3 regions of the Streptomyces thermoalcalitolerans genome follow, and region 1 is predicted to be linked to each of the others. Evidence: riboswitches for the same ligand, from Rfam matches in the RefSeq annotation. Region 1 holds a riboswitch; each other region holds the start of a gene.
The links. A riboswitch is a leader RNA that binds a small molecule or an ion and turns the genes downstream of it on or off. The one in region 1 is predicted to bind cobalamin.
Positions count from the first base shown of each region.

Region 2: it holds a riboswitch for cobalamin, as region 1 does, so the genes downstream of both, ABD224_RS03035 (cobalamin biosynthesis protein) here and ABD224_RS17115 (ribonucleoside-diphosphate reductase subunit alpha) in region 1, are expected to answer to the same signal.
Region 3: it holds a riboswitch for cobalamin, as region 1 does, so the genes downstream of both, ABD224_RS08255 (energy-coupling factor ABC transporter permease) here and ABD224_RS17115 (ribonucleoside-diphosphate reductase subunit alpha) in region 1, are expected to answer to the same signal.

Region 1 covers NZ_BAAAHG010000028.1:35,086-44,711, reverse strand. Annotated here, with positions in the region: gene ABD224_RS17145 (carbohydrate ABC transporter permease) at 1-657, opposite strand, end outside; gene ABD224_RS17140 (extracellular solute-binding protein) at 752-2,026, opposite strand; gene ABD224_RS17135 (GntR family transcriptional regulator) at 2,501-3,265, shown strand; gene ABD224_RS17130 (DUF3311 domain-containing protein) at 3,384-3,653, shown strand; gene mctP (monocarboxylate uptake permease MctP) at 3,650-5,260, shown strand; gene ABD224_RS17120 (GNAT family N-acetyltransferase) at 5,336-5,848, shown strand; adenosylcobalamin-variant (AdoCbl-variant) riboswitch at 5,967-6,078, shown strand; gene ABD224_RS17115 (ribonucleoside-diphosphate reductase subunit alpha) at 6,210-8,618, shown strand; gene ABD224_RS17110 (ribonucleotide-diphosphate reductase subunit beta) at 8,618-9,626, shown strand, end outside.
Region 2 covers NZ_BAAAHG010000003.1:53,753-63,378, reverse strand. Annotated here, with positions in the region: gene ABD224_RS03050 (putative cobaltochelatase) at 1-623, opposite strand, end outside; gene cobN (cobaltochelatase subunit CobN) at 793-4,443, opposite strand; gene ABD224_RS03040 (cobyric acid synthase) at 4,440-5,984, opposite strand; gene ABD224_RS03035 (cobalamin biosynthesis protein) at 5,981-6,988, opposite strand; cobalamin riboswitch at 7,098-7,229, opposite strand; gene ABD224_RS03030 (hypothetical protein) at 7,386-7,610, opposite strand; gene ABD224_RS03025 (inorganic phosphate transporter) at 7,693-8,946, opposite strand; gene ABD224_RS03020 (class II aldolase/adducin family protein) at 9,159-9,626, shown strand, end outside.
Region 3 covers NZ_BAAAHG010000009.1:96,637-106,262, forward strand. Annotated here, with positions in the region: gene ABD224_RS08245 (DUF4352 domain-containing protein) at 1-153, shown strand, start outside; gene ABD224_RS08250 (TerD family protein) at 678-2,603, shown strand; cobalamin riboswitch at 2,787-2,972, shown strand; gene ABD224_RS08255 (energy-coupling factor ABC transporter permease) at 3,003-3,710, shown strand; gene ABD224_RS08260 (energy-coupling factor ABC transporter substrate-binding protein) at 3,710-4,081, shown strand; gene cbiQ (cobalt ECF transporter T component CbiQ) at 4,087-4,836, shown strand; gene ABD224_RS08270 (energy-coupling factor ABC transporter ATP-binding protein) at 4,833-5,705, shown strand; gene ABD224_RS08275 (O-acetyl-ADP-ribose deacetylase) at 5,732-6,247, opposite strand; gene ABD224_RS08280 (phytoene desaturase family protein) at 6,244-7,653, opposite strand; gene ABD224_RS08285 (inositol monophosphatase family protein) at 7,859-8,776, opposite strand; gene sbnB (2,3-diaminopropionate biosynthesis protein SbnB) at 8,995-9,626, opposite strand, start outside.

The DNA.
Region 1 (9,626 bases):
GGCGGGGATGGTGGTGGTCGCCGCGTACAGGTTGATCGCGACGAACGGGATGGACTGCCACACGATCAGCACGACGATGACGAAGAACGTCGACATCTGGCTGCTGGTCCAGCTGTAGTCGGCCATCGCGTGCCAGCCGAGCCTGTCCAGCACCCAGTTGACCACGCCGAAGCGCTGGGCGAACAGCCACTGGTAGACGGTGGTCGCCGCGATCACGGGCATCGCCCAGGCCAGCACGAGGCCGATCATCAGGGTGACCCGCATCCGCCTGCCGAGGCGGGCGAGCAGCAGGCCGACCAGCGTCCCCAGGACCATGATCAGGACGACGTTGACCGCCGTGAACAGGATCGAGCGCAGAGTGACCCGCCAGAAGTCCTCGCTGGTGAGGGCCTCCTGGTAGTTGTCGATGCCGTTCCACTCGGTGACGTGCTGGATCAGCTGCGTCATGTTGAGGTTCTGGAACGACAGCAGGAAGTCCTTCAGCAGCGGCCAGCCGAGCAGCAGCACGGTGGCCGCGCAGGCGGGCAGCAGCAACAGGTACGGGGCGAGTGCTCCGGCCCGCGGCACGGCGCGCGGTCCGGGCCTGCCGGGGGCCCCGTCGTCCCCCTTGCGGACGTCCGCCGTCCCGGAGGGCGGCCGTTCGATCTGCACGGTCATGCTCGCGATCTCTCTTCTCGGCCTGTGTACGTCGACCGCACACGGGCGCCGGGGCGGGCCGGCGTACGACGGCCCGCCCCGGCTCGTCCGGGTGCTACTGCTTCTGCGCCAGGCGCTTGTTGAACTCGCCCTCGACCTGCTTGGCGGCCTCGGCCGGGGACTTTCCGTTCAGCACGGCGGTCATGTAGGCCTTGATCGGGTTCGGCTCGTTCTCCACCGCGGCCCACTCCGGGATCAGCGGCGTGGTGCCGCCTCCCGCGGCGGCCGGGGCGGCGGCCTCGGCGGCGGGGTTGCCCTTGAGGTGGCTCTGCAGCGACTCCTTGTTCGGGATGACGCCGTTCTCCTCGGCCAGCCGGCCCTCGAACTCGTCGGACAGGGCGATCTTCAGGAACTCCTTGGCGAGCTCCTGCTTCTTGCTGCCCGCGGCGACGGCGAGGTTGGAGCCGCCGAGGAAGACGCCCTCGGGCCTGTCGGCCGTGGCACCCGGGATGGTGAAGTAGCCGATGTCCTTCTCCAGCTCCGGGTTGGCCTTGACGGCGATGCCGGCCTCCCAGCCCATGCCGATGATCGCGCCGACCTTGCCCTTGGCGAAGACCTCGCCCTGCTGCGGGGTGGCCTCGTCCTTGTCCTTGGGGGCCTTGGACAGGGCCTGGAACTTCTTGTAGGTCTCCATGGCGGCGGCGACCTTGGGGTCGTCGAGGTTGGAGACGTACGTGTCGCCTTCCTTCCTCACCAGCTCGCCGCCCTCGCCGATCACCAGGCCGACGAAGTGGTACCAGTTCTGGCCGGGCAGGTAGATCGGCTCGGCGTCGGTCTTCTCACCGATCTGCTTGAGCGCCGCGTAGAACTCGTCGCGGGTCCTGGGGACGTCCTTGATGCCGGCCTCGGCCCAGATCTTCTTGTTGTAGAGGACGACGCGGTTGGCGAAGTACCACGGTGCCGCGTACTGCTTGCCCTCGTAGACGGCGGACTTGTTGAGGGACTCGGTCCAGTCGGCGCCGATGGAGGCCTTCAGGTCCGCGAGATCGGCGAGGCCGCCGGTCTTGGCGTAGGCCGGGGTCTGGGTGTTGCCGATCTCGAAGACGTCCGGCGGGTTCTCCTCGGACAGGGCCGTGGTCAGCTTCTGCTGGATGCCGTTCCACTGCTGGATCTCGAACTTGACCTTCGCCTTGGTCTTGGCCTCGAAGGCCGCGGCGACGTCCTTCTGCCACTTGTCCGGGGAGGAGCCGTCCATCACCCACACCGTGAGCGTCTGGCCGGCGTAGCCGTCCTTGGCCTTGCCTCCCCCGTCGCCGCTGTCGCCGCCGCACGCCGCGATGGAGACCATCATGCCCGCGATACCGATCGCGGCAATCAGCTTGCGCTTCACGCCACCCTCCTCAGGGATGCCACAAACCCCCCTGCCTTCCCGCGGTTGAGCGACATACGAGCGTCGGCGCATCACCGCCCGTGGGGCCGGGTCCTGGACCAATGGTGTAGACCAGTAGGGGGAGCTTGGCTTAGACCAATAGGGCTGTCAAGGGTGCGCAAGCGGGCACGAGAAGCCCGTTATGGGACCGCGATATGCAGGGACCTTTCATTGCCCGACCGGCACCCGACCGGCCCGGACGGACGCCCTCGTTCCCCTGGACCACCGGCCGCCGCCTCCCGCCCGCGGCCCGTCCGCCGCCGTGGACCACCGGCCCCGTACCGGGGGATGGACTAGACCAACCGGGGTCACGGCGGTATACAGAGAAGATCACGGAGCGTGCGGGTGGACCACCGCGCACCGAGCCGTGCCACGATGTGAGCCGTGGCCGATGGGATGTCGGTCGCTTCGGCACAGGAGCCGGGAAGGCAGAGCATGAGCACCGACGTCAGCAGTGCGGAGAACGAGGGTGGGACGACCGTCCGTACCGCGCGTGTGCCCAAGTACTACCGTCTGAAGAAGCACCTGCTCGACATGACGGAGACCCAGGCGCCCGGTACGCCGGTCCCGCCCGAGCGGACGCTGGCGGCCGAGTTCGACACCTCGCGCACCACCGTGCGCCAGGCCCTGCAGGAACTGGTCGTCGAGGGCCGGCTGGAGCGCATCCAGGGCAAGGGCACCTTCGTCGCCAAACCGAAGGTCTCCCAGATCCTGCAACTCACCTCCTACACCGAGGACATGCGCGCCCAGGGCCTGGAGCCGACCTCGCAGCTCCTCGACATCGGCTACATCACCGCCGACGACCGGCTCGCGAACCTGCTGGACATCGCCACCGGCGGACGCGTCCTGCGCATCGAGCGGCTGCGCATGGCCAACGGCGAGCCCATGGCCATCGAGACCACGCATCTGTCGGCCAAGCGCTTCCCGGCGCTGCGCCGCAGCCTGACGAAGTACACCTCCCTCTACACCGCCCTCGCCGAGGTCTACGACGTCCATCTCGCCGAGGCCGAGGAGACCATCGAGACCGCACTGGCCACTCCGCGCGAGGCGGGCCTGCTCGGCACCGACGTGGGCCTGCCGATGCTGCTGCTCTCCCGGCACTCGCTGGACCAGGAGGGCCGGCCGGTGGAGTGGGTGCGGTCGGTGTACCGCGGGGACCGCTACAAGTTCGTGGCCCGGCTCAAGCGGCCCGCCGACTGAGGCGGGCGGTCACCGTCCGGCTCAAGACAACTGTGAACAAGGGGTTCCGTTCCCTCGGCACCGTGACCTAGATTTCCTGCGCACTTTGCCGGTGACCTGCGAGGGAGCGGAGCCGCACATGTCAGACGTCCCAGGATTCGGCAGAGGGGTGGTGACCCCCGCGCGGGTGGTCATCGGCCTCTGCCTCGTCGCACCGTTCGTGGCGATGCTGTGGGTCGGTTCGTACGCCAAGACCGACCCCGTGCTCATCGGGATCCCGTTCTTCTACTGGTACCAGATGCTGTGGGTGATCATCTCCACGGCGCTGACGATGGTCGCCTACAAGCTGTGGCAGCGTGACCAGCGCGACCGCGCCACCCGGTCCGAGGACGGAGGCGCGTCGAAGTGAAGGACGGCGTCAACGGCGTCGCGCTCGGCGTCTGCATCTTCTTCTTCCTGCTCGTCACCGTCATGGGCTTCATGGCCGCCCGCTGGCGCAAGGCCGAGAACGAGCACACTCTCGACGAGTGGGGGCTGGGAGGACGGTCGTTCGGCACCTGGATCACCTGGTTCCTGCTCGGCGGCGACCTGTACACGGCGTACACCTTCGTGGCCGTGCCCGCGGCGATCTACGCGACCGGCGCGGCCGGCTTCTTCGCGGTGCCGTACACGATCCTGGTGTACCCGTTGATCTTCACGTTCCTGCCGCGGCTGTGGTCGGTGTCCCACCGGCACGGGTACGTGACGACCTCGGACTTCGTCCGCGGCCGGTTCGGCTCCAAGAGCCTGTCGCTGGCGATGGCGCTCACCGGCATCCTCGCCACCATGCCGTACATCGCGCTCCAACTCGTCGGCATCCAGGCGGTGCTGGACGTGATGGGCGTCGGCGGCGGCGACAGCACCCACTGGTTCGTGAAGGACCTGCCGCTGCTGCTCGCCTTCGGTGTGCTGGCGGCGTACACCTACTCGTCGGGGCTGCGTGCGCCCGCGCTGATCGCGTTCGTGAAGGACACCCTCATCTACCTCGTCATCGCGGTCGCGATCATCTACATCCCGATCAAGCTGGGCGGCTTCCACGACGTGTTCGCCAAGGCGGGCGAGAAGTACGCCGAGGCGGGGGCGGGCGGTCTGGTGCCGGCACCGGCCGGCCAGTGGACGTACGCCACGCTGGCCCTGGGCTCCGCGCTCGCGCTGTTCATGTACCCGCACTCGATCACCGCGACGCTGTCCTCGCGCAGCCGTGAGGTGATCCGCCGCAACACCACCATCCTGCCGCTGTACTCGCTGATGCTGGGCATGCTCGCTCTGCTGGGCTTCATGGCCATCGCGGCCGGGGTGAAGGTGGACAACGGCCAGCTCGCCATTCCGCAGCTGTTCGAGAACATGTTCCCGGACTGGTTCGCGGGCGTGGCGTTCGCGGCGATCGGCATCGGTGCGCTGGTGCCCGCGGCGATCATGTCGATCGCCGCCGCGAACCTGTTCACCCGCAACGTCTACAAGGACTTCATCAGGCCGAACGCCACGGCCGAGGAGGAGACCCGGGTCTCCAAGATCGTGTCGCTGCTGGTGAAGGTGGGCGCGCTGGTCTTCGTGCTGGCCATGGACAAGACGGTCGCCATCAACTTCCAGCTGCTCGGCGGCATCTGGATCCTGCAGACCTTCCCGGCCCTGGTCGGCGGTCTGTTCACCCGCTGGTTCCACCGCTGGGCGCTGCTGGCGGGCTGGGCGGTCGGCATGGTCTACGGCACGGTCGCGGCCTACGGGGTCGCCTCGCCGACGCAGAAGCACTTCGGCGGTTCGGCGAAGGAGATCCCGGGCATCGGCGAGGTCGGCTACATCGGTCTGACGGCGTTCGTGCTCAATGCGGCCGTCGTGGTGGTCCTGACGGTCGTTCTGAGGGCGGTCAAGGCGCCCGAGGGCACCGACGAGACCAAGCCGGAGGACTACACGGCGGACGCGGGCGACCCGGGGGTCGAGGTGGAACTCCCGCCGGCCACCGCGGGAGCCGCCCGCTGAGGAACGGGTGTGACGCGGGCCGCCGGTTCTCCTCCGGCGGCCCGCTGTCGTATCCGTGCGGCACACTTCACGCCCATGGACTTCACGATCCGGCCGGTGGAACCCGGCGAGTACGACACCCTCGGGGAGATCACCGCCCAGGCCTATCTCCAGGACGGGCTCCTCGATTTCGGGGAGAGCGACGCGTACCTCGGCGAACTGCGCGACGTGGCCAAGCGGGCGGCCGCCGCCGAGGTGCTGGTGGCCGTGGCGGACGACAACGAGGTGCTCGGTGGCGTGACCTTCGTGCCCGCCGGAGGTCCCCTGGCCGAGATCTCCGGCCCGGGCGAGGCCGAGATACGGATGCTCGCGGTCGCGCACGCGGCCCGCCGCCGGGGTGTCGGCGAGGCGCTCGTACGGGCCTGTCTGGACCGGGCACGGGCCATGGACGGCTGTGTCCGCGTGGTGCTGTCGACCCAGAGCACCATGCACTCCGCCCACCGGATCTACGAACGCCTGGGCTTCGTCCGCACACCCGAACGCGACTGGAACCCCCTGCCGCACATCGACGACATCACTCTGCTCACCTACGCGCTGACGCTGAACTGACGACCGGACCGGCACCGAGCCGGCTCCGGGCCGACGCCACGTTACCCATCTGACCCAGGCTCAGCACAACATCTGGGGGTGCTTCCCCGCCCCGGCACAACATGTATGCTCATGCTCGCTGTCGCCGCAGGGGAATCCGGTGCGAATCCGGAACTGTCCCGCAACGGTGTATTCGCACACGTGTGCCCGCATGGCCGTGTACGTGCGTCAGTCCGAGTACCTGCCGGCAGTGCACCCGGCCGCCCGGTCCGGGTGCCCCGACGTCCAGGCCTCGTGGGGTGGGCCGGTGGACGCGACGCCGCGTGCGCTCGTGTGCTGCCCTGCCCTCGACGAGGCCCGTGCCGAGCGAGGGAGATCCCACGTGACCATCGCGTCAGCCGACCCGGCCTCAGCCACGGCCCCGGAGGCCGGCAGTCCCGGCGCCGCACTGCTGCAGACCCTGACCGAGTTGACCGCCGACCTTCCCGACGCCGACCCCGGCCGGGTCGCCGCCGCCGCGCTGCGCGGCCGGTCGGCCCACGCCGACGAGGCCGAGCTGCGGGAACTGGCCACGGAGGCGGCCGCCGGACTCATCTCCGAGGACCCCGCCTACTCACGGCTGGCCGCCCGGCTGCTGACCCTCGGCATCCGCGACGAGGTCGCCTCCCAGGGCGTCACGTCGTTCACCGGCTCCATCGCCGTCGGTCACCGCGAGGGCCTGATCGCCGACCGGACGGCCGCGTTCGTCCGCGTGCACGGCGAACGGCTGGACGCCCTGGTCGACCCGGCCGCCGACGACCGCTTCGGCTACTTCGGTCTGCGCACCCTGTACAGCCGCTATCTGCTGCGGCACCCGGTCAGCCGCAAGGTGATCGAGACGCCCCAGTACTTCCTGCTGCGGGTGGCGAGCGGCCTGGCCGAGGACGACACCGCGCGCTCCCTCGACGAGGTCGCGGAGCTGTACGGGCTGATGAGCCGCCTCGACTACCTGCCCTCCTCCCCCACGCTGTTCAACTCCGGCACCCGGCACCCCCAGATGTCGTCCTGCTATCTGCTGGACTCCCCCGGGGACGAGCTGGACTCGATCTACGAGCGCTACCACCAGGTCGCCCGTCTGTCCAAGCACGCCGGCGGCATCGGCATCGCCTACTCCCGCATCCGCTCGCGCGGTTCGCTGATCCGCGGCACCAACGGGCTCTCGGGCGGCATCGTGCCGTTCCTGAAGACCCTGGACGCCTCGGTGGCCGCCGTGAACCAGGGCGGCCGGCGCAAGGGCGCGGCGGCGGTCTACCTGGAGACCTGGCACGCGGACGTCGAGGAGTTCCTGGAGCTGCGGGACAACACCGGCGACGACGCCCGCCGCACGCACAACCTGAACCTCGCGCACTGGGTCCCCGACGAGTTCATGCGCCGGGTGGACGCAGACGAGCAGTGGTCGCTGTTCTCCCCCTCCGACGTGCCGGAGCTGACCGATCTGTGGGGCGAGGAGTTCGACGCCGCGTACCGGGCCGCGGAGGCCAGGGGCCTGGCGAAAAAGACACTGCCGGCCCGCGAGCTGTACGGCCGCATGATGCGCACCCTCGCGCAGACCGGCAACGGCTGGATGACCTTCAAGGACACCGCCAACCGCACCGCCAACCAGACGGCCGAGCCCGGCCACGTCGTCCACTCCTCCAACCTCTGCACGGAGATCCTGGAGGTCACGGACGACGGCGAGACCGCGGTCTGCAACCTGGGGTCGGTCAATCTGAGCGCGTTCGTGCGCGACGGGGACGGCGAGGACAGCAAGGACAGCGGGGACAGCGGGGGCGTCGGGAGCATCGACTGGGAGCGGCTGGACGAGACGGTCCGCACCGCCGTCACCTTCCTCGACCGCGTGGTCGACATCAACTTCTACCCGACCGAGCAGGCACGCCGGTCCAACGCCCGGTGGCGCCCGGTGGGCCTGGGGGTCATGGGCCTGCAGGACGTGTTCTTCAAGCTGCGGCTGCCCTTCGACTCCCCGGAGGCGAGGGCCCTGTCCACCCGGATCGCCGAACGGATCATGCTCGCCGCGTACGAGACCTCCGTCGCGCTCGCCGAGCGGCACGGCCCCCTTCCGGCCTGGGAGAAGACCCGTACGGCCCGGGGTGTGCTGCACCCCGACCACTACGACGTCGCGTTCACCTGGCCCGAGCGCTGGGCGGCCCTGCGCGAGCGCGTCGCCGCGGCCGGCATGCGCAACGCGCTGCTGCTCGCCATCGCCCCGACCGCCACCATCGCCTCGATCGCGGGCGTGTACGAGTGCATCGAGCCGCAGGTCTCCAACCTGTTCAAGCGCGAGACGCTGTCCGGGGAGTTCCTCCAGGTCAACTCCTATCTGGTGGCCGACCTGAAGAAGCTCGGCGTCTGGGACGCCCGGACCCGGGAGGCACTGCGCGAGGCGGGCGGCTCGGTGCAGGGCTTCGTCTGGATCCCCGAGGACGTACGGAAGCTGTACCGCACGGCGTGGGAGATCCCGCAGCGCGCCCTGATCGACATGGCGGCCGCCCGCACCCCGTTCCTGGACCAGTCGCAGTCCCTGAACCTGTTCATGGAGACGCCGACCATCGGCAAGCTCTCCTCGATGTACGCGTACGCGTGGAAGCAGGGCCTGAAGACGACGTACTACCTGCGTTCCCGCCCGGCCACCCGGATCGCCCCCGCGGCCCGGGCACAGCACCGCACCACCGCCCCCGCACCGCGGGCGACCGCGTCGGACGCCGTCGCCTGCTCCCTGGAGAACCCCGAGTCCTGCGAGGCCTGCCAGTGATGTCCACCCGTCCCCCGGCCGCCCGCCCCCAGAATCTGCTCGACCCCGGCTTCGAGCTGACCCTGCGTCCGATGCGCTACCCCGACTTCTACGAGCGCTACCGGGACGCCATCAAGAACACCTGGACCGTGGAGGAGGTCGACCTCCACTCGGACGTCCCCGACCTCGCGAAGCTGACGCCGGGCGAGCATCACCTCATCAGCCGGCTGGTCGCGTTCTTCGCCACCGGCGACTCGATCGTCGCCAACAACCTGGTGCTGACCCTCTACAAGCACATCAACTCCCCCGAGGCGCGGCTGTATCTGAGCAGGCAGCTCTTCGAGGAGGCGGTGCACGTCCAGTTCTATCTGACGCTGCTGGACACCTATCTCCCCGACCCGGACGACCGCGCCGCCGCCTTCGCGGCCATCGAGCACATCCCCTCCATCCGCGAGAAGGCCGAGTTCTGCTTCACGTGGATGGACTCGGTGGAGGAGCTGGACCGTCTGGAGACGAAGGCGGACCGCCGTCGCTTCCTGCTCAATCTGATCTGCTTCGCCGCGTGCATCGAGGGTCTGTTCTTCTACGGCGCCTTCGCCTACGTGTACTGGTTCCGCAGCCGGGGCCTGCTGCACGGGCTGGCCACCGGCACCAACTGGGTGTTCCGGGACGAGACGATGCACATGTCGTTCGCCTTCGACGTGGTGGACACCGTCCGCAAGGAGGAGCCGGACCTCTTCGACGACGCGTTGCAGCAGCAGGTCACCGACATGCTGAGGGAGGCGGTCGGGGCCGAGCTGCAGTTCGCGCGTGATCTGTGCGGTGACGGCCTGCCGGGGATGAACACCGACTCCATGCGGCAGTACCTGGAGTGCGTCGCCGATCAGCGTCTGACACGTCTCGGCTTCGCCCCGGTGTACGGCTCGGACAACCCCTTCTCCTTCATGGAGCTCCAGGGTGTTCAGGAGCTGACCAACTTCTTCGAACGGCGTCCGTCGGCGTACCAGGTGGCGGTGGAGGGCACCGTCG
Region 2 (9,626 bases), on a different contig from region 1:
TCGGGGTCCCGGGAGGCGGCGACCTCGACCGTGAGGCCGAAGCGGTCCAGCAGCTGGGGGCGCAGCTCGCCCTCCTCGGGGTTCATGGTCCCGACGAGCAGGAACCGCGCCGCGTGCCGCACGGAGACACCCTCGCGCTCGACGTACGAGGCGCCCATCGCGGCGGCGTCCAGCAGCAGGTCGACCAGGTGGTCGTGGAGCAGGTTGACCTCGTCGACGTAGAGGATCCCGCGGTGCGCCTCGGCGAGCAGGCCCGGCTCGAACGCCTTCACGCCCTCGGAGAGGGCCCGCTCGATGTCCAGCGCACCGACGAGCCGGTCCTCGGAGGCGCCGACGGGGAGTTCGACCATGCGGGCGGGCCGTGCGACACCGCTGCCGTTCTCGTGCGGCCCGTCCGGGCAGGCGGGGTCCGGGGCCGAGGGGTCGCAGGAGAAACGGCAGCCGGGCACCACGTCGATCTCCGGCAGCAGCGCCGACAGGGCGCGGACCGCCGTGCTCTTCGCGGTCCCCTTCTCCCCGCGCACCAGGACACCGCCCACGCGCGGGGACACCGCGTTGAGCAGCAGAGCCAACCGCAGGTCGTCCTGCCCGACGACAGCGGTGAAGGGGTAGGGCGTGGTCACGCGACAATCACTCCTTCGCACGGCCGCCGGCGGCGCGCTGCGCATCCGCCCCGCAAGCCCGTCATGGTGGAAACCCGCTCCCTGCCCGCGCGGGGCCGGTCCGCCGTTCGGCGCTCCGGATCCGGAAGAGGACAAGTGCTCCTCGCTGATGCGGGATTTGCCGGGAAGATCACGCGTCTCCCTCCAGCTCTCCCTCGAGTTCGAGGTAGGTCGCCCGGAGCCGGTCCAGGGTCTCCTGGTCCGGCTCCGCCCACAGGCCGCGGTCGGCGGCCTCCAGCAGCCGCTCGGTGATGCCGCGCAGCGCCCACGGGTTGGACTTCTTCATGAAGTCCCGGTTCTCCGGGTCGAAGACGTACGCGGCGCTGAGCTTCTCGTACATCCAGTCGTCGACCACGCCCGCCGTGGCGTCGTACCCGAAGAGGTAGTCCACGGTCGCGGCCATCTCGAAAGCCCCCTTGTAGCCGTGCCTTCTCATGGCCGACATCCACCGGGGGTTCACCACCCGCGCCCGGAAGACCCGGTGCGTCTCCTCGCCCAGCGTGCGGGTCCTCACCTGGTCGGGAGTCGCCGAATCCCCCACGTACGCCTCGGGGTTGCTCCCCGTCAGATGCCGCACCACGGCGACCATGCCGCCGTGGTACTGGAAGTAGTCGTCGGCGTCGACGAGGTCGTGCTCTCTGGTGTCGACGTTCTTCGCCGCCACCGCGATCCGCCGGAACGCCCGCTCCATGTCCCCGCGCGCCGCCCGTCCGTCGAGCCCGCGCCCGTAGGCGTAACCGCCCCACACGGCGTACACCTCGGCCAGGTCCGCGTCGCTGCGCCAGTTCCGCGCGTCGATCAGCGGCAGCAGGCCCGCGCCGTACGCCCCCGGCTTGGAGCCGAAGATGCGGGTCGTCGCACGCCGCCGGTCGCCGTGCTCGGCGGTGTCCTCGTCGGCGTGGGCCTTCACGAAGTTCTGCCCGGCGGGCTCGTCCAGCTCCGCCACCGTCCGCACCGCGTCGTCGATCAGCCCGACCACGTGCGGGAACGCGTCCCGGAAGAAACCCGAGATCCGCACCGTGACGTCGATGCGCGGCCGGCCCAGCTCCTCCAGGGGGATCACCTCGAAGCCGGTCACCCGGCGCGATGCGTCGTCCCACACCGGGCGGCAGCCCAGCAGCGCCAGGATCTCGGCGATGTCGTCGCCCTGGGTGCGCATCGCGGACGTGCCCCAGACCGTCAGACCGACCGACCTCGGGTATTCGCCCGTGTCCCGCAGATACCGCTGCACCAGCGAATCCGCGAGCGACTGGCCGACCTCCCAGCTCAGCCTGGACGGAATCGCCTTGGGATCCACCGAGTAGAAGTTCCGGCCGGTCGGCAGGACGTTGACCAGGCCCCGGGTCGGGGAGCCGGACGGGCCCGCGGGGACGTACCCCCCGTCCAGCGCCCGCAGGATGTGCCCGATCTCGTCCGTGGTGCGGGCGAGCCGGGGCACGACCTCGGTGCAGGCGAACTCCAGCACGGCCACCGCCTCCGGCAGGTCGGCACCCAGCACCTCCCGCACCAGGGCCGCGCACGCGGAGGCCGCCCAGCCGCGTTCCTCCATCCCCTCCGCGATCCGCCGGCACAGCTGCTCCAGCAGGTCGATCGCGTCGGAGGCGGTCCGGGCCGGGCCCTCCACCAGGTCCGTCAGCTCCACCGGCACCTTCACCGGCGCACCCGGCTCGGCCAGCAGCTCCTTCTCCACCAGCCCGAAGTGCTCCGCCAGCGAGGCCCGCAGCCCCGGCAGCGCGTTCGCCTTCCCGCCCCACACCTGCGAGGAGCGCAGCACGGCCAGCACCAGGTTCACCCGCGGCTCGCCGACCGGTCCGCCGCCCAGGACGTGCAGGCCGTCCCTGATCTGCACGTCCTTGATCTCGCACAGATAGCCGTCGATGTGCATGACGAACTCGTCGAACTCGTCGTCGTCCGGCTGTTCGTCCACCTGCAGGTCGTGGTGCAGCTCGGCGGCCTTGACCAGGGTCCAGATCTGCGCCCGTACGGCCGGTGCCTTCGCCGGGTCCAGGTCGCAGACCAGCGCGTACTCGTCGAGCAGCTGCTCCAGCCTGGCCAGGTCGCCGTAGGTGTCCGCGCGCGCCATCGGCGGCACCAGGTGGTCGACGACCGTGGCGTGCCCGCGCCGCTTGGCCTGGGTGCCCTCGCCGGGGTCGTTGACGATGAACGGGTAGACCAGCGGCAGGTCGCCCAGGACCGCGTCCGGCGCGCATCCGCGTGACAGGCCCAGGCCCTTGCCCGGCAGCCACTCCATCGTGCCGTGCTTGCCCATGTGCACGACGGCGTCGGCGCCGAAGCTGTTCTCGAGCCACCGGTAGGCCGCCAGGTAGTGGTGCGACGGCGGCATGTCCGGGTCGTGGTAGATGGCGATGGGGTTCTCGCCGAAGCCGCGCGGCGGCTGGATCATCACGACGACGTTCCCGAACCGCAGGGAGGCGAGCACGATGTCGTCGCCGTCGACGTACAGCGAGCCCGGCGGCTCGCCCCACGCCTGGAGCATCGCGTCCCGCAGGTCCGGGTCGAGCCGGTCGAACCACGCCCGGTAGTCGGCGAGCGGCACGCGCGCGGGTGCGGCGGCCAGCTGTTCCTCCGTCAGCCACTCCACGTCGTGGCCGCCGGCCTCGATCAGACGGTGGATCAGCTCGTCGCCGTTGTCGGGGTACCCCTCGACCGTGTAGCCCGCCTCCCGCAGGGCGTCCAGCACCCGTACCGCCGAGGCGGGGGTGTCCAGGCCGACCGCGTTGCCGATCCGCGCGTGCTTGGTCGGGTACGCGGTGAAGACGAGCGCGATCCTCTTCTCGGCGTTCGGCTTGTGCCGCAGCCGGGCGTGCCGTACGGCGATGCCGGCCACCCGGGCGGCCCGCTCGGGGTCGGCCACGTACACCGGTACGTCGTCGGGGCCCTGCTCCTTGAAGGAGAACGGGACCGTGATCAGCCGTCCGTCGAACTCCGGGATCGCGACCTGCATCGCCGCGTCCATCGGGGAGAGGGCCGCGTCCGACGCCTCCCAGGCGGCGCGCGACGAGGTCAGGCAGAGCCCTTGCAGCACCGGGACGTCGAGCTCGGCCAGCGCCCCGACGTCCCAGGACTCCTCGTCCCCGCCCGCCGAGGCCTGCGAGGCGTGGGTGCCGCCGGCGGCGAGGACGGTGGCGACCAGGGCGTCGGCCCGTCCCAGGATCTCGTACAGCCCCGGGTCGGCGCCGCGCAGCGAACCGCAGTACACCGGGAGGGCGTTGGCGCCGTGCGCCTCGATCGCGTCGCACAGGGTGTCCACGAAGGCGGTGTTGCCGCTCAGTTCGTGGGCGCGGTAGAAGAGGACGCCCACGGTCGGGCGCCCCTCGGTGAAGGGGCGGTCGCCGTGGATGCCGTACTCCGGCATCTTCCGCGGTTTCTCGAAGCCCTCACCGGTCAGCAGCACCGTGTCCGACAGGAACCGGGCCAGCTCGGCCAGGTTCGCCGGCCCGCCCTCGACGAGGTACCGCAGGGCCTCCGCCACCACGCCCGCCGGCACCGACGACTCGGCCATCAGCTCCGCGTCCGGCACGGCCTCCCCGCCCAGCAGCACGGTCGGGACACCGGACGCCTTCAGCGCGGCGAGTCCGTCCTCCCAGGCGCGCTTGCCGCCGAGCAGGCGGACGACGGCGACGTCCGCGCCGTCGAGCAGCCGGGGGAGTTCCTCGGTGACGTCCACCCGGGCCGGGTTGCCGATCCGGTAGGAGGCGCCCGAGGCACGGGCCGCCAGCAGATCGGTGTCGGCGGTCGACAACAACAACACTGTGCTCATGCGGGTGCTCCCGGGGGAATGAAGGGAAGTCCTCGCGGCGCGCCCGACTCGATGAGCCGCCACAGCGCGTCCGTGTCCGTGTGCTGTTCGATCAGATCGCCGAGCCGGTCGAGCTGTTCCTCGCGCAGGGCGGCGAAGGAGGTGTCGGCGGCCGGGACGAAGCGGCGGCCGGCGGCGGCCGCCACCTCGCGCAGGAAGGCACGCCGGAAGCCGTCCGACTCCAGCGAGCCGTGCCAGTGCGTGCCCCAGACGGCTCCGGACCGGCAGCCGTCCAGGAAGGGCTCCCCGCCGGTGACCTCGGCGACCCCGTGGTGGATCTCGTAGCCCTCGACCCGTTCGCCCAGGGCCTCGCCCTCGGGCCGGGCGAGGGTCTTCTCCCGGGCGAACCGGACCCGTACCGGCAGCAGTCCGAGGCCGTCCACGTGTCCGGCCCGCGACTCGACCTCGTCCTCGATGTGCTCGCCGAGGACCTGGAAGCCGCCGCAGATCCCGAGGACGGGCCGTCCCTCGCGGGCCCTGCGCTCGAGGGCCTCCGCAAGTCCCCGCTCCCGCAGCCACCGAAGCGCCCGGACCGTGCCCCGGGTGCCGGGCACGACGACGAGGTCGGCGTCGGACAGCTCCTCCGGGCGGTCCACGAACCGCACGACGACGCCCGGTTCGGCGGCGAGCGCGTCCACGTCGGTGAAGTTGGACATCAGGGGGACGGCGCAGACGGCGACCCGCAGGATCTCCTCGCCCACCGGAGGGGCCACCGCGGACTCCCGCACAGCCCCCCGCAGCGACACCCTCCCCCACTCTCGGCTTCGCTCGAGCGGGGGGACCCCCAGTCCGTCCTCCTCGTCGATGCCGAGCCCGTGCCGGAAGGGCAGGACGCCGAAGGTGCGCCGTCCGGTGAGCCCGTGCAGCATGTCGAGCCCCGGCTCCAGCAGCGAGACGTCGCCGCGGAACTTGTTGACGAGGAACCCGGCGACCAGCTCCTGGTCCTCGCGGGACAGCAGGGCGAGCGTGCCGAAGAAGGAGGCGAAGACGCCGCCGCGGTCGATGTCGCCGACGATCAGCACGGGCAGCCGCGCACCCCGTGCGACCGCCATGTTGACGATGTCGGTCCGGCGCAGATTGATCTCGGCCGGGCTGCCCGCCCCCTCGCAGATCACCACGTCGTACGTGCCGCGCAGTTCGGCGAGGCAGTCCAGCACCGTGCCGAGGAGCCTGTGCTGCCGCCCGCCGTGGTAGCCGCGTGCGCTCAGCTCGCCCACCGGCCTGCCCAGCAGCACGACCTGGCTGCTCTGCTCGCCGCCCGGCTTGAGCAGCACCGGGTTCATCAGCGCGGTCGGCTCGATCCGGCAGGCCTGGGCCTGCATGGCCTGCGCCCGCCCGATCTCGGCGCCCTCACGGGTGACGAAGGAGTTGAGGGACATGTTCTGCGCCTTGAAGGGCGCGACCTTCACGCCCTGCCGCACCAGCCACCGGCAGATCCCGGCCGTGACGACGCTCTTCCCGGCGTCGGAGGTGGTGCCGGCGACGAGCAGACCGCCGTTCATGACGTCCGTCCCTTCGTCCGTGCCGTCGCCCATGCCTTCAGCCCTGCCCCCGCCCCGGCCCCCGCCCGGCGGGCGCGGGCGCACAGCAGCCTGGCGGCGACGCAGGTGCCGAGCGCGAGCCAGCTCACGCGCCGTGAGAGGCGTACGGCCCGCTCGATGTCCTCCGTCCGGACGGCGCGCCCGGAGCCGTTGAGCACCGGGCGGTGCTCCACGCGCCCGCCGTAGGAGAGCGTGCCGCCCAGCCGTACGCCGAGGGCCCCCGCGAACGAGGCCTCGACCGGGCCGGCGTTGGGGCTCGGATGCTTGCGGGCGTCGGCACGCCAGGCCCGTACGGCACCCCGCGGGTCGCCTCCCGCGACGGCCGCCAGGGCGGCGGTCAGCCGTGCCCCCGGCCAGCCGGCGAGGTCGTCGAGACGGGCCGAGGCCCAGCCGTAGCGGCGGTGGCGGGGGGACTTGTGCCCGACCATGGCGTCCAGGGTGTTGACGGCCCGGAAGCCGAGGAGGCCCGGCACTCCGGCGACGGCGCCCCACAGCAGCGCGCCCACCACCGCGTCGGAGGTGTTCTCGGCGACGGACTCGACGACGGCCCGCGCGATCCCGTCGGCGTCCAGCGCCTGCGGGTCGCGTCCGCACAGGTGCGGCAGCCGCGCCCGGGCGCCGTCGACGTCCCCGGCCCCGAGCGCGCGCCCGATCGTCCGCGCCTCCCGCGCGAGCGAGGTGCCGCCGACGACGGTCCAGGTGGCGGCGGCGGTCAGGGCGACGGAGGCGGCACGGGAGCGGCGTACGGCGGCTGCGGCCAGTGCGGCCACCGCCACGGTGCCCCCCACGCACACGGCGGTGTGCAGGGCGCCCCAGCCGCGGTGGTCCCGCCACAGGGCGCGTTCCACGGCGCTCGCGGCACGGCCGAACACGGCGACCGGATGTCCGCGACGGGGATCGCCGAGGATCAGGTCACCGAGGAGGCCGGCGGTGGCGCCGTACGCGAAAACGCGATCGGCACCCATCGGGTCAGCCGACCGGGGGTACCGAAGGTGCGGTCGGGGTGTCGCTGGTGAACCTCGGTCGGCAGCCGTGCATCGCGATATGTCCTCACTCAGGGTGTCCACGCCCTGGTTCGACGAGACCGACGGGGAGAGTTCCTGGCTCCCGGGAAGTCGCCCTCCCGGTCACAGTGGCGGGACCGCGCCGGATTCGCACCGGCTTCCTCTCTTGCCGCCGTACATGGCCCCGGCAGTCCACCATGCCCCGCGAACGCCCGTCAACTTGCCGTTGACCTGCGCAGGCGCAGTGAGACAAGACCCACACCACCGCGCACGACCGGCGCACGAAAACGCCCGCCCCGCCCGGGGCGTCCTCGGGACGCTCCGGGCGGAGCGGGCGATGCCGCTGGTGCCTGTCGGTTCAGGCCACGATCAGATGGATCCCGTACGCCACCGCGGCGGCGCACGCGGCGAAGCAGACGCAGGCGCCGGTGACCGCGAGCGCTCCGCCGCCGCTGCCCTGCTCGGCGGCCCGGTCGCGGCGGGAGAGAGCGGCGATGCCGAGGCTGAACAGGACCACGAGGCCCACCGATACGCCGAGGCTCACGCCGAAGACGGAGCCGAGGGCCGCCCAGTCGATGTCCATGGGTTTTCTCTTCCTTCTGTCCGGGGCCTTCTGTCCGGGCTTCTGTCCGGGCTTCTGTCCGGGCTTCTGTCCGGGCGCGGACTCAGGCGGCGGCCGGCGGGGTCGCCGCGGGCGCGGTGGGGGCGGATGCCGGGGCGGGGATCGTCGCCGTGAGATCCTCGGCCGCCTGGGAGGCCAGGGTGGCCGGGGTGAGGGCGTCGGACGGCTTCTCGCTGTCGGCGACCGCAGGGGTCTCGTCGGCGGCGTTGACGTTGGTGTGGTCGACGACCTCGCGGCGGGAGATCTTCCAGATCGTGGCGCTGGAGACCACCAGGAAGGCGGCGACGAACCCGGTGCCCCAGTCACCGAGGCGCGTCATGGCCTCCGCGCCGGCGCCGACCAGGGCCGCGGCCGGCAGGGTCAGGGCCCAGGCGACGCACATGCGGGTCGCGGTGGACCAGCGGACGACGCCGCCCTTGCGGCCCAGGCCGGCGCCCATTACCGCGCCGGAGACGACGTGCGTGGTGGAGAGGGAGAAGCCGAGGTGGGAGGAGGCCAGAATGGCGGTGGCCGCGCTGGTCTGGGCGGCGAAGCCCTGCTGCGGCTGGAGGTCGGTCAGCCCCTTGCCCATGGTGCGGATGATGCGCCAGCCGCCGACATAGGTGCCGAGCGCGATGGCGATGCCCGCGGAGGCGATGACCCAGACGGGAGGGTTGGAACCGGGGGCGAGGGCACCGCCGGTGATCAGGGCGAGAGTGATGATGCCCATCGTCTTCTGCGCGTCGTTGGTGCCGTGGGCCAGCGAGACCAGGCCCGCGGAGGCGATCTGGCCGGCGCGGTGGCCCCTCTCGGCCGCCCTGCCGTCCGTGTTCCTGCCGAGGCGGTACGTCAGCCGGGTCGCGACCAGAGCGGAGATGCCCGCGACGAGCGGGGCGGCGACTGCCGGGAGAAGCACCTTGGTGACCAGGACGCCGCCGTGCACCGCGCCGATGCCCGCCGAGGCGACGGTGGCGCCGATCAGGCCGCCCATGAGGGCGTGCGAGGAGCTGGACGGAAGCCCGACCAGCCAGGTCAGCAGATTCCAGAGGATCGCGCCCACCAGGGCGGCGAAGATGACCTCGGGACGAATGCCGCTTTCGTCGACGAGACCTTTGGAGATCGTGTTGGCGACCTCCACGGAGAGGAAAGCGCCCACCAGGTTGAGCACGGCGGACATGGCCACCGCGACCTTGGGCTTGAGTGCGCCAGTGGAGATGGTGGTGGCCATCGCGTTGGCGGTGTCGTGGAAACCGTTCGTGAAATCGAACACGAGTGCGGTGATCACCACAATCGCGAGGATCAGCGAGAAGCTTTCCATTTACCTGGCAATCGTTCGAGCGTCATGGGCGGCTTGAACGTAGGTAACCAGGGTGAACAGAAGATGAACTGAGGCGGTCTTCACGGTGTCCGTTCCAGTGGTCCGCCGGGGAGATACCGGTCGCTTCCGGGGCTGTCCCGACACGGTCGGGGCAGGACGGGGCAACACATGACGGAGCAGCTCAGGGCGGGACGGTGCGGAAGGGGCGGCGCATGGCGGAGCAGCGGCGGGAACGGGAGCGCGCACAGGAGCGGGAACGAGAGCGGGAGCGGCAAGGCGTACAGGACGTACAAGGCGCACAAGAGGCGCAGAACGCGCAGGGAGGCGAGGGGGACGCGCCGGACGCACCGAACGCGGAGGAGGTGGCCGGCGCATGGGAGGCGCTCGTCGCGACGGCCCGCCGCATGGTGTCCGACGGGCTGGTCGTGGGCACCTCCGGCAACGTCTCCGTACGCGTGGGCGACATCGTCCTGGTCACCCCGTCCGGTGTCCCCTACGACCGGCTCACCCCCGACGACGTGACCGGCGTCGACCTGACGGGACGGCAGGTGCTCGGCGCACTGGTGCCGACCAGTGAGCTGCCCATGCACCTTGCCCTCCACCGCACCACCGACGCCCGCGCCGTCGTCCACACCCACGCCGTGCACGCCACGGCCGTCTCCACGCTCGTCACCGAGCTG
Region 3 (9,626 bases), on a different contig from region 1:
CTCGGTGTCGACGAGCAGCAGATCGACACGGTCGAACTCGCACCCGGCGAGAACATCACCGGCACCGTCACCGGCAAGGGCACCTTCACCGCGAAGTACGTCACCTACACCGACGGCTTCCTCGGCGACCCGGTCCGCGCCGACGTTTCCTGACACCGCCCGCCGGCACACGGCCGCGGCCCCCGCTTGCCCATGGCAGCGGGGGCCGCCACCTGCAACCACGCGCAATAGGGGAGCACGAAGCGTCGCACCGTCACCAGGGCCGCCGCACTCGCCGCCGCCACCGCAGCACTCACCGCTGCTGCGCCGCTCTCGGACGCCCCGCCGCGCGACCAGAACCTGGCCGCCGCCGGCTTCGGCAAGGCCGCCTGACCCGGCCGCGGCTGGGCCGGCATCAAAAGGGCCACGGGCAAGCGGCGTCGCTACCACCTACAGGCAGTCTCTGCCCGCCCGCGAAGCCGCCGCAGGCGGAATCCGACGAAGCACTACAGGGGTTCCTGCCGTCGGCGAGGCCGATCGCGCGGGCGGCGCTCGGGTCGCCGAGGGCGGTTCAGGCGCGGGACGTCCCTGGGCCGACGAGGATCCGGCGTCGGCACGGAAGGACACACCGGAAGGACATACAGGGATGAAAGGGCATCCAGGTTGAAGGGTGGCGTATAGGTCAACATCCTTCTGTCATGTCTCTTGCTTCCTCTGCCTTCGACCTGTCCAGCCTGCGCGACTACGCCTTCGACTGGGCCTTGGTAGATGTGGAGACCTCCGGGCTGGTCGCGCGCCGCGACCGGGTGCTGTCCGTGGCCGTGGTGACGCTGGGGCCGGACGGCGAACAGACCGGGGAATATTCGACGCTGCTGAATCCCGGCTGTGATCCCGGGCCCGTGCGGGTGCACGGGCTGACTCCCGAACGGCTGCGCGGGGCGCCCCGCTTCGAGGAGGTGGCCGGGCGGATCGGCGCGATGCTCCAGGGCCGGGTGCTGGTCGCGCACAACGCCCAGTTCGACTACGACTTCCTCGCGCACGAGTTCGCACGGGCCGGTCTGCGGCTGCCGGTCACGCGGAGGCTGTGCACGCTGGCGCTGAACCGGCGGATCGACCCGCCCACCCGCGACCTGAAACTGGGGACGCTCGCCGCGCACTACGGCGTCACGCGGGTGAAGGCGCACGACGCACTCGACGACACCCGGGTCCTGGCCGGGGTGCTGCGGGCCTCGCTGCGGGAGGCGGCGCGGCTGGAGCTGCCCCTGCCTCTGGTGGCCTGCCCGCCGCGGCAGAATTCCCGGTTCGCGCCACGCCCGCCCAAGACGCCGTGCGCCTTCCGCAACCCCGGGCGTCTCACCGCAGGCGGGCCGCTGGTGCAGGGCATGAAAGTGGCCGTCACCGGAGAGACCCGGACCCCGCGGACCGTGCTGGTGGAGCGGGCCGTCGCCGCCGGGTTGAACGTGGTGTCCTCCGTCAGCCGGCACACCAGCGTCCTGGTCGCCGACAACTCCTCCGCCGGCACCGCCAAGGCCCGGCGGGCACGGGCGGACGGCGTGCCGGTCATCGACGAACAGACCTTCCTGGAACTGCTGGACGACGTACGGCCGGGAACTCCGCATGAGGCGGCGGCCCCGGCTCCCCCGGGCACGCCCGCGCAGCCGCCTACCGTGCCCGCGCAGCGGTCACCCGACCGGGTCGATGCCGTCGCTCCCCGGCCTCCGGCCCCCGTTTCCGCTCCCTCTCCCGCCACGGGGTCAGGAACACGGCCCGGCCCCGACGAGCCGGAGCACCAACCGAAGCCTGCCCGGCGCCGCGCGCGACCGAACGGTCCCCTGGCGGGGCGACGTGTGCTCGTCCTGGGCGGCACGCACCCCCAGGCCGCAAGGGCCCGTGCGCGCATCGTCGAACTCGGGGGCGCCGCCGCCATCAACCTGTCCGCGAGCGTCACCGATGTCGTCCTGCTCCCCAGGGGTGAGACCGACCGCCGTATGCGGCGCATCACCTCGCTCGCCGTGCCCACGCACGACGCGGCCTGGCTCGACGCCCCGGTCCTCGAGCAGGCCGCCGACGACCGGCGCCCGGCCCCTCAGGTGCTGCCGCGCGGCGGCGTCGTCGACCTTCCCGGTCCGGACGAGCGGACCCCGGCGTCCCCGTGGACCGTCACGGCCTCCTGGGCGCAGCAGACGACGTGTGAGATCGACGTGGTCGCGTTCGTGCTCGATGAGGACGAACAGGTGGCCTTCGACGAGGACTTCGTCTTCTACGGTGCCCCGGAGAACCCCGGTGGGACGGTACGGCTGCTCAGCGACGGACCGACCGAGCAGACCATCAGCATCGACCTCGCCACGCTGCCGCCGTCGGCCCGGCGCGTCGTCGTCGCGGCCGCCATCGACGGCACGCCCACCTTCGGCGACGTCGGCGCCATCCAGATCAGCTCCGGTCCCGGCACCAGTGCCGCGCCGTTCGTCCAGGCCACCGTGGACGCCGCGACCACCGAGCGCACCATGCTGCTCACCGAGATCTACCGTCGCGGCCCCCGCTGGCGGCTTCGCGTCGTCGGCCAGGGCTACGACCACGGTCTGGACGCCCTCGCCCGTCGGTACGGCGTCGACGTCGTCGACTGATCCGGCCGGCCCGCGCGGCGAACGCCTCGTACGCCCCGCCGCCCGGGGGCACGAACCGCGTCTCCTCGACGGCGGCGCGGACACGCGGCAGCGGGAGGCCGACGGCTCCGGTGCGCTCGCGCGCTCTCCCGCCGTGCTCGTGTGCGCTCTCCCGCCGTGCTTGTCAGCGGCTTCCGCCGGGCACTACGCTCACCATGCTTCGGTGAACGGGAAATCCGGTGTGATGCCGGTGCGGCCCTCGCCACTGTGATCGGGAAGTCCGGCTCCGGCCCCTCGCGGGCAGCCACTGGGCCTTCGCGGGCCTGGGAAGGCGGAGTCCGGGCGCTCTCACCCGTCAGCCAGGAGACCGGCCGAGGCGCGTCAACCATCCACGAGGTGCTGGAGAGGGTCTGCCGAGCCATGCACATAGCCGAGGGCTTTCTGCCTCCGGCGCACGCGGTCGCCTGGGGCGTCGCGTCCGCGCCGTTCGTCGTCCACGGAGTACGGACACTCACCCGTGAGGTCAGGAAGCACCCGGAGAGCACACTGCTCCTCGGCGCCTCCGGTGCCTTCACCTTCGTCCTGTCCGCTCTGAAACTGCCGTCGGTCACCGGGAGTTGTTCCCATCCGACCGGCACCGGGCTGGGTGCCATCCTGTTCCGGCCGCCGGTCATGGCGGTGCTGGGCACCATCACGCTGCTCTTCCAGGCGCTGCTGCTGGCCCACGGCGGGCTGACCACGCTCGGCGCCAACGTCTTCTCCATGGCGGTCGTCGGGCCCTGGGTGGGGTACGGCGTCCACCGGCTGCTGCGCCGCTGTGACGTGCCGCTGATGGTCGCGGTGTTCTTCGGCGCGTTCGCCGCCGATCTGTCCACCTACTGCGTCACCTCCGTGCAGCTGGCGCTCGCCTTCCCCGACCCGGGCAGCGGATTCCTGGGAGCGCTCGGCAAGTTCGGTTCGGTCTTCGCCGTGACGCAGATCCCGCTCGCAGTGAGCGAGGGGCTGCTCACGGTGCTCGTGATGCGGCTGCTGGTGCAGTCCAGCAAGGGTGAACTGACCCGGCTGGGGGTGCTCGTGACCGGCGGGCGGACCGAGGCGAAGGCGACCGGCACCGGGGCGGTGGCGTGATGAGGAAGAACACGAGGACCAACCTCCTGCTGCTGCTCGCCGTGGTCGCGCTCGCCGTGCTGCCCCTGGTGCTCGGCCTCGGCGACCACAAGGAGGAGCCGTTCACCGGCGCCGACGCCGAGGCGGAGACGGTGATCACCGAGCTCGAACCGGACTACGAGCCGTGGTTCTCCCCGCTGTACGAACCGCCCTCCGGGGAGATCGAGTCTGCGCTGTTCGCCGTGCAGGCCGCCCTCGGCTCGGGCGTGCTCGCCTACTACTTCGGTCTCCGCCGGGGCCGCCGGCAGGGTGAGCAGCGGGCCCGCGCACGGCAGGCCGCCGCCGAGGACGCCGGGAGCACCGCCGAGAAGTCCGAGGTCCAGGGGTCCTGAGTCCCGTGCTGCCGATCGACACGGCGGCGCACAGCAGTCGCTGGCGCTGCCGCCATCCCGTGGACAAGGCCGTGCTCGGACTGGGCCTGACCGCCCTGGCGATCGCCCTGCCGCCCTGGCCGGGCGCGGCCCTGGTGCTCCTCACCACCCTCGTGGTGCTGCTGGGCCCGGCGGGAGTGCCGGGCCGGCGGCTGTGGCGTGCCTACCGGGTGCCTCTGGGCTTCTGCGTCACCGGAGCCGCCACCCTCCTCGTCCAGGTCGGCGGCCCGGAGGGAGTGCTGTCCCTCGCCGACGACGGACCGCGCCGCGCCGGTGAACTGCTGCTGCGCACCTCGGCCGCCTCCCTCGGTGTGCTGCTGTTCGCCTTCACCACCCCGATGTCCGACCTGCTGCCCCGGCTGATCAGGGCCGGGGTGCCCGACCCGGTCGTGGACGTCGCCCTGGTGACCTACCGCATGAGCTCTCTGCTGCTGGACTCGATCCGCCGGGTCCGTGCGGCCCAGGCCGCCCGGCTCGGGCACACCACCCGGGCCGCGACCTGGCGCTCCCTGGCCGGACTCGGCGCCACCGCCTTCGTCCGCGCCTTCGACCGGGCCTCCCGGCTCCAGGCCGGACTCGCCGGACGCGGCTACGACGGCACCCTGCGGGTGCTGGTGCCCGAGGCCCGGGTCTCCGTCCGGTTCACCCTCGGCAGCGTCGTGCTCCTCGGCTGCGTCGCCGCTCTCACCTTCGTGCTGAAAGGGCCCTTGTCATGAGTGAGCCAGGTGAGCAGGTGCTCGTCGCCCTGCGGGGGGCGTCCTTCGCCTACGAGGACGGCCCCACCGTCCTCGACGGCCTCGACTTCGACATCCGCGAGGGACGCGCGCTCGTTCTGCTCGGCCGCAACGGCAGCGGCAAGACCACCCTGCTGCGGCTGCTCAGCGGGGGGCTGAGGCCCCGCACCGGCCGGCTGACCGTCGAGGGACGGCCGGTGACGTACGACCGCAAGGGGCTGACCCGGCTGCGGACCACCGTCCAGCTGGTCGTCCAGGACCCCGACGACCAGCTCTTCGCCGCCTCCGTCGCCCAGGACGTGTCGTTCGGGCCGCTCAACCTCGGCCTGCCGGACACCGAGGTCCGGGCCCGGGTCGACGAGGCCCTCGGCGCCCTCGGCATCACCCATCTGGCCGACCGGCCCACCCATCTGCTCTCCTACGGGCAGCGCAAACGCACCGCCATCGCCGGTGCGATTGCCATGCGGCCCCGTGTGCTCATCCTCGACGAACCGACCGCCGGCCTCGACCCGGACGGGCAGGAGCGGCTGCTCGTCACCCTCGGCGAGCTGCGGGCGGGCGGCACCACGGTCGTCATGGCCACCCACGACGTCGACCTCGCCCTGCGCTGGGCCGACGACGCGGCCCTGCTCACCCCGGACGGGGTGCGGACCGGTCCGGCGGCGGCGATGCTGGCCCGTACGGATCTGCTCCGGCAGGCGGGGCTGCGGCTGCCGTGGGGCGTCGCGGCGGCGGAACTGCTGCTCGCGCAGGGCCTGTTGACGGATGCCGCGGCCGCTCCGCGCACCCCGGAGGAGCTGTCCGCGTTCCTGCGGGCCGACACCGCTTCCCCGGTCCGCGCCGACGGCTGACGCATCCGGCACACGGCCGGCCGGGGTCAGCCGATCCGTGCGGCGAACGCCCTGTACGCCGTGTCGTCGAAGAGCACGAATCGCACCTCCTCGACGGCGGTCCCGGTCCGCCGGACGGTCTCCACCGCGATCCGGGCCGCGTCGTCCAGCGGCCAGCGGTGGACGCCGGTGGAGATGGCCGGGAAGGCGACCGTCCGTGCGCCGAGCTCGTCGGCGACGCGAAGGGACTCGCGGTAGCAGGAGGCCAGCAGGTGCGAGCGGTCCTCGGTGCGGCTGTGGACGGGACCGACGGTGTGGATCACCCATCGGGCGTCCAGGTCACCGGCCGTCGTGGCGACCGCCTGGCCGGTGGGCAGGCCCTTGCCGTAGCGGGAGGCGCGCAGGGCACGGCACTCCTGGAGGATCGCGGGGCCGCCGCGGCGGTGGATGGCGCCGTCGACGCCTCCGCCGCCGAGAAGGGAGGAGTTGGCGGCGTTGACGATCGCGTCGACGCGCTGCCGGGTGATGTCGCCCTGGACGAGGGTGAGGGTGGTGGACGTCATGACTGCCGCAGCCTCCGCCAGACGGCCTTCGCCGCGTTGTGCCCCGACATGCCGTGCACTCCGGGGCCCGGCGGGGTGGCCGAGGAGCAGAGGAAGACGGCCGGGTGCGGAGTGCTGTACGGGAAGAGGGACGGCTTGGGACGCAGCAGGAGCTGAAGCCCCGAGGCCGCGCCGGTGGCGATGTCGCCGCCGACGTAGTTGGCGTTGCGGGCGGCGATCTCGGGCGGGCCGGCGACGGCACGGGCGAGGACACGGTCGCGGAAGCCGGGGGCGTAGCGTTCCAGCTGGCGTTCCACGGCGTCGGTGAGGTCCCCGGTCCAGCCGTTGGGGACATGGCCGTACACCCAGAAGACCTGCTTCCCGGCGGGTGCGCGGGTGGGGTCGGCGACGCTGGGCTGGACCGTGATGAGGAAGGGCCGGTCGGGTGCGCGGCCCTCGCGGGAGGCGGCACGCAGCGCGGCGCCGATCTCGGCGCTGTTCGCGCCGATCTGCACGGTGCCGGCGCTGCGGGGCTCCTCCGCGGTCCACGGGACCGGCCCGTCCAGCGCGTAGTCGATCTTGAAGACGGCGGCGCCGTAGCGGTAGCCGTCGTAGTACCGGCCGAGGCCGGCGATGCGGGCCAGCGCGGTGGGCGAGGTGTCGAAGACGTACGCCCGTGCGGGCGGCAGGTCGTCGAGGCGTTTGACCTCGTAGTCGGTGTGCAGGGCGCCGCCGAGGTCCTTCAGGTAGGCGGCGAGCGCGTCGGAGATCGCCTGGGAGCCGCCGCGGGCGACCGGCCAGCCGCGGGCGTGCGCGGCCAGCGCGAAGACCAGGCCGATCGCGCTGGTGGCGAAGCCGCTGAGCGGGGAAATGACGTGCGCGACGAGACCGGCGAAGAGGGTCTTGGCACGCTCGTCGCGGAAGCGTCGCATCAGCCAGGTGGACGGGGGCAGGCCGACCAGGCCGAAGCGGGCGAGGGTGACCGGGTCGCGGGGCAGCGCGGTCAGGGGCAGCGACATGAAGTCGCGGACCAGGGTGTCCCACCGGGGCAGGAACGGCTCGACCAGCCTGCGGTACGCCCCCGCGTCGCGCGGCCCGAAGGAGGCGGCCGTCTCGGCGACCGACCGGGACAGCACGGCCGCGGTGCCGTCCGGGAAGGGGTGGGCCATGGGCAGCGGGGCGTGCAGCCACTGCAGGCCGTAGCGCTCCAGGGGCAGGGCGCGGAACGCGGGTGAGTTGATGCCGAGGGGGTGCGCGGCGGAGCACGGGTCGTGCCGGAAGCCGGGCAGGGTGAGCTCCTCGGTGCGGGCGCCGCCGCCCACGGTGTCACGCGCCTCGAACACGGCGACGGAGAAGCCGCGGCGGGCGAGTTCCACGGCGGCCGTCAGGCCGTTCGGTCCCGCACCCACCACGACCGCATCGAGCATCGACGGCACCTTCGGACCCCTTCGTCAGCCGATGGCCACTCAGGGTCAGGATATGCCGCGAGACCGACACTCCGGAGGCCGGACGCCTGGACGGCCGGGAGCCCGGCGCCCGGAGCCGGGTGGTCCGACGCCGGACACGGGCCGGAGCGGGGAGGGACGCGGGAGGGACGCGGAGGCCGGAGGCGCCGGCGTCCGGCGGCCCGGCTCAGGAGGCCGGGGCCGGGTCTCCTGTCCCGGGGTGCGGGCCGGGGCCCGCCGTGCCGGACAGCAGCCCGGCCACCTTCTGTGCCGTCGCCGCGTCCCGGGCCGCCGTGAACGGCAGGGAGTTGCCGCCCGTGATGCGGAACGGAGCGCCGGTCAGGGTCAGCTGGGCGCCGCCGGCCTCCTCGACCAGCAGCAGGCCCGCCGCGTGGTCCCACGCCGCCTCCCACGAGAAGGCCGTGGCGTCCACCTCACCACGGGCGACGGCGAGATACTCCAGGCCGGCCGAGCCGCAGGAACGCGGTGCGACACCGTCGGTCCACAGGCCGAGCAGGGCGCGCTTCTGCTCGTCGGTCGTGAAGTCCGGGTGGGAAACGGCGACTTCGAGGGGACGGTCCGGCTCGGGGGCGCCGGAGCGCAGGCGCGTGCCGTCGAGGAAGGCGCCCTGGCCCCGTACCGCCGTGGCGAGTTGGTCGTGCGCCGGTGCGTAGGTCCAGGAGGCCAGGACGACTCCCCGGTGGGCGAGGGCGACCAGGGTGCAGAAGCCGGGGTCGCCGTGCACGAACTGCCGTGTGCCGTCCACGGGGTCGATGATCCAGACGGGGGATTCTCCCTGAAGCGCCTCGTAGACCAGCGGGTTGGCGTGCACCGCCTCCTCGCCGACCACGACGGAGCCGGGCAGCAGGGCACCGAGCGCGTTCGTGAGGTGCCGCTCGGCCAGCCGGTCGGCATCCGTCACCAGGTCGTGCGGCCCGGACTTCTGGTCCACCTCGTGCTCCGCCAGCCTGCGGAAACGGGGCATGATCTCGACCGCGGCCGCCTTGCGGATCTCCTCTTCCACATCGGCCGAGTGACGCCCGAGAAAGTCTCCCACCAGTCTTTCGTCCAAAGAGGACCTCCAGGTCTCCGTCTCTTCGATCATGCCTCCATGAGAACACGCCTCGTCGACATTCCCTGCCGGGTCGGTGCACTCCGGGGAGAATCGACGTGAACAGATCCCGGACGGGGCACGTCCCGCCGGCCGGCAGCCGCGTACCCCTGGCGTCCTGCGCGGGCCCGCGGCCTCCGGCCGGATGCCCGCCCGGCGCATCCGGCCGCCGCACCCGTCCGGCGCATCCGTCCACCGCGCCCGGCCGCCCCTCATCCATGGCGGCGCAGCTCGTGGAAGAAGTCGTCGACGACGTGCAGCTGCCCGGCACCGGCCACCTCGTCGTACACGTACTTGCCCACGGCGAGGTCGAGCACCCCGAGGCCGAAGGGGGAGAACACCACGGGCCGGTCGTCCGGCAGCGACACCCGGCCGGCCATGACGTCGTCCAGCGTTCCGGTGAGGAAGTCCCGGTTGCCGGTGAGCCGTTCGGCCAGGTGCGGTGAGGTGTCGGCCCTGAGGCAGTGGTCGACGTCGTCGACGACGTTCGCCGAGGCGAGCACGATCTCGGGGGCGAGGTCGCGCAGCGACACGTGCAGCACCAGGGGGTTGTGGTCGAACCAGGCCGGGTCCGTGACATGGGGCCGTCCGGCGACGGTGGCGAAGACGACCAGGTCGCTGGAGCGGATCAGCTGCTCGGGACTGGTGTGCACGGTGATCCGGCCCGTGGCGGTCCGTTGCAGGCAGGCGCGGAAGCCGGCCGCGCTGTCGGCGGACAGGTCGTGCACGCCGATCTGGTCGAAGGACCAGCCGGTCGCGGTCAGGTAGGTGTGGATGTACCGGGCGATCAGGCCCGTTCCGAAGAATCCGACGCGGGTGGGGCGCCGGCGGTGGCGGCTGAGCC